3 regions of the Mesorhizobium sp. BR1-1-3 genome follow, and region 2 is predicted to be linked to each of the others. Evidence: predicted binding sites of a transcription regulator. Region 2 holds the regulator's gene; each other region holds the start of a gene.
The links. The regulator LexA, encoded in region 2, represses DNA repair genes until DNA is damaged. The targets are predictions, from matches to a motif close to TGTTCNNNNTGTGTTCNG.
Positions count from the first base shown of each region.

Region 1: LB559_RS20015 (DNA-processing protein DprA) is a predicted target of LexA. The motif match lies at 1,313-1,330, and genes of this name have one in related genera.
Region 3: LB559_RS05030 (ImuA family protein) is a predicted target of LexA. The motif match lies at 1,364-1,381, and genes of this name have one in related genera.

Region 1 covers NZ_JAIUIC010000008.1:284,799-288,078, forward strand. The annotation lists gene LB559_RS20010 (hypothetical protein) at 1-234, opposite strand, end outside; gene LB559_RS20015 (DNA-processing protein DprA) at 348-1,253, opposite strand; gene LB559_RS20020 (hypothetical protein) at 1,553-2,065, shown strand; gene LB559_RS20025 (ABC transporter substrate-binding protein) at 2,577-3,280, opposite strand, start outside.
Region 2 covers NZ_JAIUIC010000001.1:31,533-34,812, forward strand. The annotation lists gene kynU (kynureninase) at 1-1,146, shown strand, start outside; gene lexA (transcriptional repressor LexA) at 1,557-2,297, shown strand; gene LB559_RS00155 (ComEC/Rec2 family competence protein) at 2,291-3,280, opposite strand, start outside.
Region 3 covers NZ_JAIUIC010000002.1:130,027-133,306, forward strand. The annotation lists gene LB559_RS05020 (hypothetical protein) at 1-15, opposite strand, end outside; gene LB559_RS05025 (hypothetical protein) at 128-883, opposite strand; gene LB559_RS05030 (ImuA family protein) at 1,411-2,175, shown strand; gene LB559_RS05035 (DUF6504 family protein) at 2,087-3,280, shown strand, end outside.

The DNA of each region.
Region 1 (3,280 bases), on a different contig from region 2:
TTTTATACAATTAATAATTATCGCGCCAGCTCCAAAACTTCGAGTTATCAGTCGCAAAAGTCTATCGTCATAAGCTGGGTGGCTGACGGGCTTACTGCACGGAACAGGGCACCAAGCAATCTTTGACAAGCGATCCGTTAGCACTGCGCTACGAAGTTTTTCTGCCCAATAGTCAGTTGACCGCGCCTTATGTTTATAGCGATGGACATTCTCATCGCGGATTGCAGGGCTCATTTTAAAGTTTAAGATGTGGTTGTTCGTCTCGGACTTATAACCCCCGTGCGCGGTATACCAGATAAAGGATATAGTCATCTTTCTCTAGGAAGCCATGCTCCCCGCGTGTCAGATCATCGATCTTTGTAAAGCGCGCTGACATTTGCCAAAATATCTTCAATACCAGAAACTCGGATCGCGCCTAGTTCCTCGAACCTGTGGGGCCACGTTATATCGGATCTATGAAAACAGCTTTCAAGAATTAATAGCGGTCGACCTTGTGCTAAAGCCGCTCGCGCTTGCGTGAGTGTTCCAGATGTTTCCCCAGCTTCAACAATAACAGTTGCATCCGTCAAAGCACTCATCGTTATGTTCCGCTCTGGGAAAAAGGTTCGCGTCTTATTCAAGGGCATAGCCTTGTATGCCACAACCGGAACCTGCGATATCAAAAGGTTCTCTCGGGCTATCTTCTCATGAATACCCCTATTTTCTCTCGGATAAGCCGTAGAAATTGGAGTTCCCACTACTGCAATTGTGGGGAATTTCAGAGATATGGCTGTTTCATGGACAATTGCATCGATCCCTTTCGCCAGCCCGGAGACCGGAATAATTTTGTCAGAAATCAGCCCCTGGACTATTCGGCGGGTCTGCAAAATACCTTCATCGCTTGGCTCACGAGTGCCCACCACTGCAATAGAAGGCTGTTCTGAGAGCGCCCAATAGCCTTGATAATAAAGCAGTTCGATAGGATGTTTCGCTACACGAATTTTGTTGGGATATTCGCCGGCGCCGTGAATCCTGACACCATACGGAGCAGAGCTAAATTTCCGTATTTGTTCATCTGCTAGTTCGGCATATTTGACTGCTGTGGGATATGGGACGAAATCAGAGGGAACAGAAAAGGGGACACCGCCGAACCTGTCGGCAATCGACTTAAATGATGCCCCATGGTCCAGCCAAAGGGCCTCATACGCACCCATTTCCAACCAAGGAGAAATGGGGTCGGAAGACTTAAGATCGAATTGCGTAGCTGCGGTCATGTTGCCTATTTAGGGCTGCATCGGCAGATGTTCGACTGGAATTGCGTCAAGGCGCATTTTGGAACAAAACAGGAACTTACACAAGAGACTTTATTGCCGAGCATTTGCAATCGGTTACGTCGTATCCTAATCGGGAATTGCCGGGGAAAACGCCTCCCCTTGTAGCAGGGAAGCCCTGTCGTACAGGCGGCGAGAATACTTGGCCGTCCGCTCCATTCCCCTTCTCCGATGTCCGCCCGTCACCTATTGTAAACGCCCCGCCCTGTCGTATCCTCTCTCCCGGCTTGGGGAGACATCACATGCGTTCCACTCTAGACACCGTCGCCGCGATCGGCCTCGCCATCGGCGGTGCCTTCGGCCTTGCCGGCACCTTCGTCGCCAGCGCCCCACTTCGCGAAACACTCTGGACGATCGACGGTGCCGCACTGGTGGTCGCCACCGCGCTGTTGACGATGAAATACCAGCGGCTGGGCAATGACTGCATAGCCGCGGGCTTCCTGACCTTCCTGGCCGGAGAGACCCTGCTGATGGCGGGCAATGCGGCGGGGCTGGAGGCCAGCGTGCCCTCCTATGTCGGCGGCATCTCGCTTTGGGCGGCGGCACTGGTCATGGTCAGCGTGCCCAGGACATTTGCCCTGTGGATGCGGCTCACCGCGCTGGTGGCGGCCGTGCTGTTTGTCGTCTCGGCTTGCATGATCCTCTGGGGGGCGCCCTTGCTGCCTACCTCGGCACCGCTGCCCGCCGCGGGCTATCCGTTCCTGGTGCTGACCTTTGCCGGCTGGATCTGGACGCTGCTGAAGCCGGCCCGGTGAGGCTTTGTCCGCTTGCGTACCAAACGTCCGGCCTGGTTGATCGGGCATCGGCGGGGCGGTAAAAAATCCGGGCGGCGGACCCAGGTTCGCCAGTGGCCGGCGCGGGCTCAGGCAACTGCCTCACCGGCATTCGCGCCGGCCATTTTCAACCCGCAGATGATCGCAGCGATCCACCGGCTAGCCCTGCACTTGAAGGGGCGCTGACGCTTCTGACCTTCTCCCCTTGTGGGAGAAGGTGGATCGGCGCGCAGCGCCGAGACGGATGAGGGGTGCGTGACGGAGTGAGGCGGTGAAGGTTCTGCTCTGGTTCAGGGCGTTTACTGTTGGCGTATCGCCAAGCTGGAACACCCCTCATCCGTCTTGCCGCTGCGCGGCAATCCACCTTCTCCCACAAGGGGAGAAGGTTAGAAATGCCGGCGCATCACCGTCGCCCGGCCCTTCGCAGGCTCAGAGCGTTCGAGGCTCGTAAAGCCAAGCAATTGGCTTTACGTCCGCTAGCGCGGACCGCCTCTCAGCTCTCAATCCACACCTTCTCAAAGTGCTGCTCCAGCGCCTGGTGCTGTTCGCAGCCTTCGACGCCCTTGCGGTAGGTCCGGTAGACCGAGCGCCAGTAGGGTTGGATGATGATGCCTGAATCGCGCAAATTCTGCTCGATCTTGCCCATGATCTCCTTGCGCGCCTTGGCGTCGGGTGTCGCCAGTGCCTTGTCGAGCAGCGTGTCGAACTCGGGATTGGCGTAGGCGCTCTCGTTCCAGGCGGCGCCGGATTTATACGCCAGCGCCAGCACCTGGACGCCGAGCGGGCGGCCGAGCCATTCGGTGCAGGAGAAGGGGTATTTGCTCCAGTCGTTCCAGAAGGTGGCGGCGGGCAGCACGGTGCGCTTGATCTTGAGGCCGGCCTCGCGCATCTGCGCGCCGATGGCGTCGCCGGTGCTCTTTTGCCATTCGACGTCGACGGAGATGAGCTCGAACTCGTGGTCTGATTTGCCGGCCTCGGCCAACAGCTTCTTCGACTGCTCGACGTCACGCTTCGCCGGGCCGATATCGGCATATTCGGGGTGCATGGGGCCGACATGATGGTTGTCGGCGGGCTTGCCGCGGCCGCCGAGGCCGAGCGCCAGCACGGCGGCATTGTCGACGGCGAGCTGCGCGGCGCGGCGCACCTTGACGTCGTCATAGGGCGCGTTGGCGACATTGAAGCGGGCGACGATGGTCG
Region 2 (3,280 bases):
CTCGACGGCAATTCACTGGGGGCAGCATCTCATGCCGTTTTCGGCGAGCTGCAGCAGGCGGCGACGCAGGAATGGGCCCGAGATCTTATCCGAGCCTGGAACACGGCCGGATGGTTCGAGATGCCGATCGAACTCGGCGACCAACTCGGACGCCTGATAGGAGCCGCGGCCGGCCAGACCGTTGTCTGCGACACGACATCGACCAACATCTACAAGGTGCTGCACGCAGCGATGGAGATGCGGCCCGGCCGGTCAGCCATCGTCGCCGAAGGTGACAGTTTTCCCACCGACCTGTACATCGCCGAAGGCGTGGCCTCGACCCGGGATGGCGTCCTGCTGCGCCTCGCGGGCGTCGACGCGCCGACCATCGAAGAGCTGATCGACGAAAACGTCGCGGTGGTGCTGGTCAACCACGTCAATTACAAATCGGGTGAACTGCGCGACATGACGGCGCTGACGCGCAGGGCTCATGCGGCCGGAGCGCTGATCGTCTGGGATCTCTGCCACACCGCCGGCGCCCTGCCCGTCGAGCTCGATCAGGCAAATGCCGATTTCGCTGTCGGCTGCACGTACAAGTACCTCAACGGCGGTCCGGGCGCGCCGGCCTTCATCTATGCCGCACAGCGCCACCACGGCGATATCAGCCAGCCGCTCAGCGGCTGGTGGGGCCATGCGCGGCCCTTTGCCTTCGAACGGGGTTATGTTGCCGGCACCGGCATCCGCCGTTTTCTGTGCGGTACGCAACCGGTCCTGTCGATGCGGGCGCTCAAAGGCGCGCTTGCCATCTGGAGCGACGTCGACATGGCGGCATTGCGAAAGAAGAGCGTCGCGCAGACAGAACTGTTCATCCAGCTCGTCGAAGCCAAGTGCGGCGCCTACGGTCTCGCGCTGGAGACTACCCGCGACGCGACCAGGCGCGGCAGCCAGGTGTCGTTCCTTCACGACCATGGCTATCAAATCATGCGGGCGCTGATCGAGCGCGGGGTGATCGGTGACTTCCGCGCACCGTCGACCATCCGTTTCGGCTTCACGCCGCTCTATGTCAGCTACAAGGATGTGTGGCTGGCGGTTGAGGTTCTGGAAGACATTCTGCGCACGGGTGCATGGAAGGACCAGCGTTTCGCCGTCAAGGAAGCCGTTACCTGACGCACCGATCCCGGCGATCCGCCGTCGCTGCCCTCACTGCCTGGCAAATAACGGAGAGCTGAATTTCCAGCCAAAATGCCCAACTGACGTTGGCGTTTTGGCTCCGTTTCGTTCACGGCCAACGAACGTCCCGAAGGTTGCAATCGCCCCTTGTCGAGGTCGATCGACAGATAATGCCAAGCTTTGGTAGGGGATAAGCCACAGGTCATTAACCATAACAATTTCAATGTGAGCAGGCGCATTGCCGAAGGTGGCGCCCGTCGATCGTAACCCGCTGGCAAGCGCCAAATAATTTCAGTAGCCTTAACAAATTCATTAAACTTTAAACGGTTGCAGAACACAACTGGAACAGATAGTGTTTGTTCTGGGTTTGTTTTTCGATTCTGGTTTCAGGGAACCTGGGGGCCGCCATGCTGACACGCAAGCAACATGAACTGCTGATGTTCATCCACGAACGCCTGAAGGAGAGCGGCATTCCGCCATCCTTCGACGAGATGAAGGAGGCGCTCGACCTTGCCTCCAAATCCGGGATTCATCGGCTGATCACGGCCCTTGAGGAGCGCGGCTTTATCCGCCGGCTGCCCAATCGGGCCCGCGCGCTGGAAGTGCTGCGGCTGCCGGACTCCATCGCGCCAGGCCTCAATGCGGCAAAGAAGTTTTCGCCAAGCGTCATCCAGGGCAGTCTTGGTCAGGGTGGTGCTCTTGGCCGGCAGATCAAGCCGGCGCCTTCGCGGATGCCTTCGCCCGGCAATGACGACGATGCGGTCTCTGCCGTTTCGATCCCGGTCATGGGTCGCATCGCCGCCGGCGTGCCGATCGATGCCATCCAACATCAGACGCATTCGATTTCGGTGCCGCCGGACATGATCATGGGCGGCGCGCACTATGCGCTGGAGGTCAAGGGCGATTCGATGATCGAGGCCGGCATCTTCGACGGCGACACCGTCATCATCCGCAACGCCGACACGGCCAGCCCCGGCGAGATCATCGTGGCGCTGGTCGATGAAGAGGAAGCGACGCTGAAGCGGTTCCGCCGCAAGGGCGCCTCGATTGCCCTCGAAGCCGCCAATCCAGCCTACGAGACACGGATTTTCGGGCCCGATAGGGTCAAGGTGCAAGGCAAGCTCGTCGGCCTGATCCGTCGCTACTGAGACGGCTGTGGGTTGACCACTGGCTTCTCGGGTTTCTTGAAGGGTGCCAGCCCCCTCGCCTCGCGAGAGTATTTGCGTTGCGTGTGCCAGGGCCGATATGGGCTGTCCACCGCGAAGCTGATCGTCGCCGGCGTGGTCGCCGATTGGCGATCGAAGAAGACCGCGGCACTGCCTTTGCGAGCCAGTTGCCGCTTGGTGATGACGAGAACCAGCGGGTTATGACAGGCGTCATAGGCGGTGGCGTCGTTGACGACGATCAGCTCGGCGAAGCCGCAGGCTTTCCAGGTGTCCTTGCGGTCCTCGACATAGGCAATGATCGCACCGGACATGTGCCTGGCCACGCAAACGCCTGAGGAGCAATAGAACGGCGATCCCGGCGGTAGCTCAACGGCATCCGCGACGTCGAATTGCCCATCGCTGTTGTCGAACACTTCCGGAACGACAATGGTTTCCGATGTCAGCGCGCGTTTCCAGTTGTCGACGGTGAATCCGTTCGGCCGTTGCCGGCTAACGGCAAGCTCACCGCCACCGATCGGCAACGCCACCAGCCGGGCGTCTTCCGAGATCAGCACATCGGGCGTGCGCGTATCCGAGACGGTCAGCAAGCCTGCCAACGCGAATGGCAGAGCCGCGAGCCGCAGCCATGTCGTCGCCATCGTCGCGATGACCAGGGCAATGGCCACCAGCAGGACCGACTGCTGCGAAATCAGCCCGACCCCATCGACAGGCGAACGCTCGGAGATCCAGCCTGATATGGCGATCATCATCGTCAGGCCCTTGCCCATCAGGTAGAGAGCTGGCCAATCCAATCCGAAAGGCATCAGCAGCGCGCTGGCGACGGCCAGGAACATGACGACGGTGACGATCGGCATAACCGCGAGATTGGCGAACAGGCTGAGCGGCGACACACGCTGAAAATGCCAGATGGCAAACAGCGTCGTGGCGCTGCCGGCGATGATCGAGGTCATGGCCAGACCGATTGC
Region 3 (3,280 bases), on a different contig from region 2:
TGGTTTTTCTGACATGATTCTCTCCTCGCATGGGTGTGGGCTTGTCAGGCTTTTGGCCATCTGGCTTGCGACCTGGAGTGGCCAAGTACGATCGATCGACGATGGCGGCCTTGTGATCCGTTCAGCCTTATTCGAAATGCATCGACTGGCCGCGCATCATCGCCAGGGTCAGTGCGATTGCAGGATTTGCAGGCGGCTTCTCCATAAGCAGCGAGCCGTCGAAATCGCGCCACGCCGCCATGCGCAATTCGTCACCGTCATCGGCGGCTGCAGGGTCGAAAACGCGGGCATCATAGGGATCCCGGTCAATCTCGATCGTCCAGTCCTTGAGCGCCTTGCGGGCCATTTCCTCAACCTGGGCAAGGTCGCTGGTGAAGAAGGGGATACGATCGCCGTCTTCCGATAGCGGCTCGACCCGATCCAGCGTCGGCCGCTCGGGGACCCAACCCAGAACGAAGGCAATATCGAAATCGATCTGGCGGTCCGGGCCAGCAGTAACCTCAAGCCGTTTGACGACGTCAGGATAGAGCTGCTTGCGCGCCGGCCACGTGTCCGGAAGCGCCTCGGCTTGCAATCTCGTTCGGGGAACGTCGATCAGTTCCATGATCTGATGGTGCGGAATCGTGTCCTCCGGCCAGTCCGCACAACATGCAATTGTCGCAGCTTCGTCGGCTTCTTCCCAGATTATGGCCGCTCGGTCCTCATCCTCGGTAGGTTTGTCGTCTTCCGGAAAGCCTTTGATTTCCCACCCCTCCAACGCGAACAAACCTTCCGCGCCTTGCAAGGGCGTTATGCCGGCTCGCGCGAAGACTGCTTCGGCTGCCGCGACACCGCGTGCCAGTTCTTCGGGCGTTGCACCTTCAATGTTCAAGCGAAGTTCCATGGTTCGCCTCCTGTGCCAATCGTGTCGACAGTGAACAAAATAAGAACATTGGAGTCAATAGGCTGTTGCCGATAGAAGAATAAGGTCTGTTTTTTCAACGCGATAACCCATTGGACAATGATCGGCGCATCATCCCGTTTCCAAGGCAACTGCTTCCATCGCCGATCAAGATGCGGACCGCCGCGGACGGGGACAGTCGGTCCCGCGTCCCGTCCTGCGGCCGGCGCTATGCTGACGCTCCTACGGCTGTCCTGTTAACCGCCCGCGGCGGGGGCGAATTTCCTCCGTCCTGCGCGCGACAATGTCCGCATTTGCGGACGCGCGCAGGACTGCGGTTTATGCGCCGTTTTTCCTTTAGGCGCCGGCAGTCGCCGGCGCGACGTCCAGCGCGGCATCGTGGCCTTCGTCACGAGGCAGCGGTCGCGCCAAACATTTCTTCCGCAGCGCCACCGCACCATGCCATTGACTCTTCATTAGGAAGAGAACAAATGAGGAACATATCACAGCATTTCGCGTTCAGAGGACAGATGAGTGCATCGGCGCCAAACGCTGCCATTTCCGATCTGCGAGATCGCATTGCGCGTCTCGAAGGCGGCAATACGCGTGAAAGAGCGGTGCTCCCCTTCGGTATCTCCTCTATCGACAGTCATCTGCCAGGCGGCGGTGTGGCACTTGGCGCTCTCCATGAAGTTGCCGGCGGCGGCAATGGAGCAATCGATGGCGCCGCCGCGTCGCTTTTTGCGGCGGGCATTGCGGCCAGAACGCAAGGCAAGGTGCTGTGGTGCGTGACGCGCCAGGATCTGTTTGCGCCGGCAATCGCCCAGGTCGGACTTCACCCCGACCGGGTGATCTATGTCGAAGCCGGTGACGACAAAGCCTTGCTCGCCTGCTTCGAGGAAGGTTTGCGGCATGTGGGGCTTGGGGCTGTGGTTGCCGAAGTTGCCCGGCTCTCGATGACGGCCTCGCGACGTTTGCAGCTTGCATCGGAAGGCTCCGGCGCGATGGGCATCGCCATCCGCCGCTGGCGCCGCCAGACCGAAGCTGCCGATTTCGGGCAGCCGACGGCTTCGGTCACGCGCTGGCGCGTTTCCGTGCTGCCGTCGCGACCGCTGCCCGTGCCAGGCGTCGGCCGGGCACGATGGCAACTTGAATTGATCCGATCACGTGGAGGGGAAACGCTCGATATCGAAGTGGAGGCTTGTGATGCAAAGGGTCGTCTCGCTCTTCCTTCCAAGCTGGTCGACCGACCGGCTCAGAAGGAAATTGGGCGACGTCTCGCCGCCACCGGATAGACCCTTGGTGCTGGTCGGGCAGCAAGGCAACCGTCGCTTGGTGGTAGCAACAGATCGCGCGGCTGTGGAAGCGGGCCTGCGGGTGGGAATGCCGGCGACGAAAGCACAGGCGCTCGTTCAGGGGCTGGCGGTCATGGATGCCGAACCCGAGGCAGACGGTGAGGCATTGGAGCGGCTGGCGCTATGGGCATTACGGCGATACGCGCCGATCGTCGCTGTGGATCCTCCGGACGGATTGGTCATGGATACCACGGGCGCCGATCACCTTCATGGCGGCGAACAGTTGATGCTGGCCGATATGGTCGACCGTCTCAACCAAGTCAGCTTTTCGGCGCGGGCCGCGATAGCCGATAGCTGGGGTACCGCTCACGCCGTTGCGCGATACGTCAATCAGACCATCAGCGTGGTCGCCGTCAACGCAGCCTATGATGCGATCCTCCCTCTGCCCATCGCGGCGCTGCGATTGCCCGATGCGATCGTTGGCGGTCTGCGGGTTTTGGGCTTCGACAGGGTAGGGGAGCTTCTGAAGCAGCCGCGAGCGCCACTGACGCTGCGCTTCGGGCCGGAACTCGGTCGCCGCCTTGACCAGGCGGCTGGACGCCTTGCCGAACCGATAGAGCCGGTCCGGCCGGCGGATGTGGTCGAGGTAAAACGTGCGTTTGGCGAACCCATCGGTGCGGCCGAGACGATCGCCCGCTACACTGGCAAGCTTGTTCAAGCGCTGTGTGTAGAGCTGGAGACGAAGGGTCTGGGTGCCCGGCGGCTCGACCTGCTGCTTTACCGCGTCGACAACCGTATCGAAGCCATCCGCGTCGGCACGGCCTTGCCGGTCCGTGACGTGAAGCGCCTGACGCGGCTCATCTGCGACAAGATCGAGACGGTCGATCCGGGCTTCGGCATCGAGTTGATGCGCTTGTCCGCACCTGTGGCCGAACCACTGACACCCACGCAGACCATTTCGTCGCTCATCGAGCAACGGGATGCGGATATCTCGGACTTGATCGACATCCTCGGAAATCGTGTCGGTGAGGAAAAGCTCTATCGGTTTACCCCGGTGGCCAGCGACGTGCCCGAGCGATCGTTCCGGCGTGTAGCGCCCGCGTCC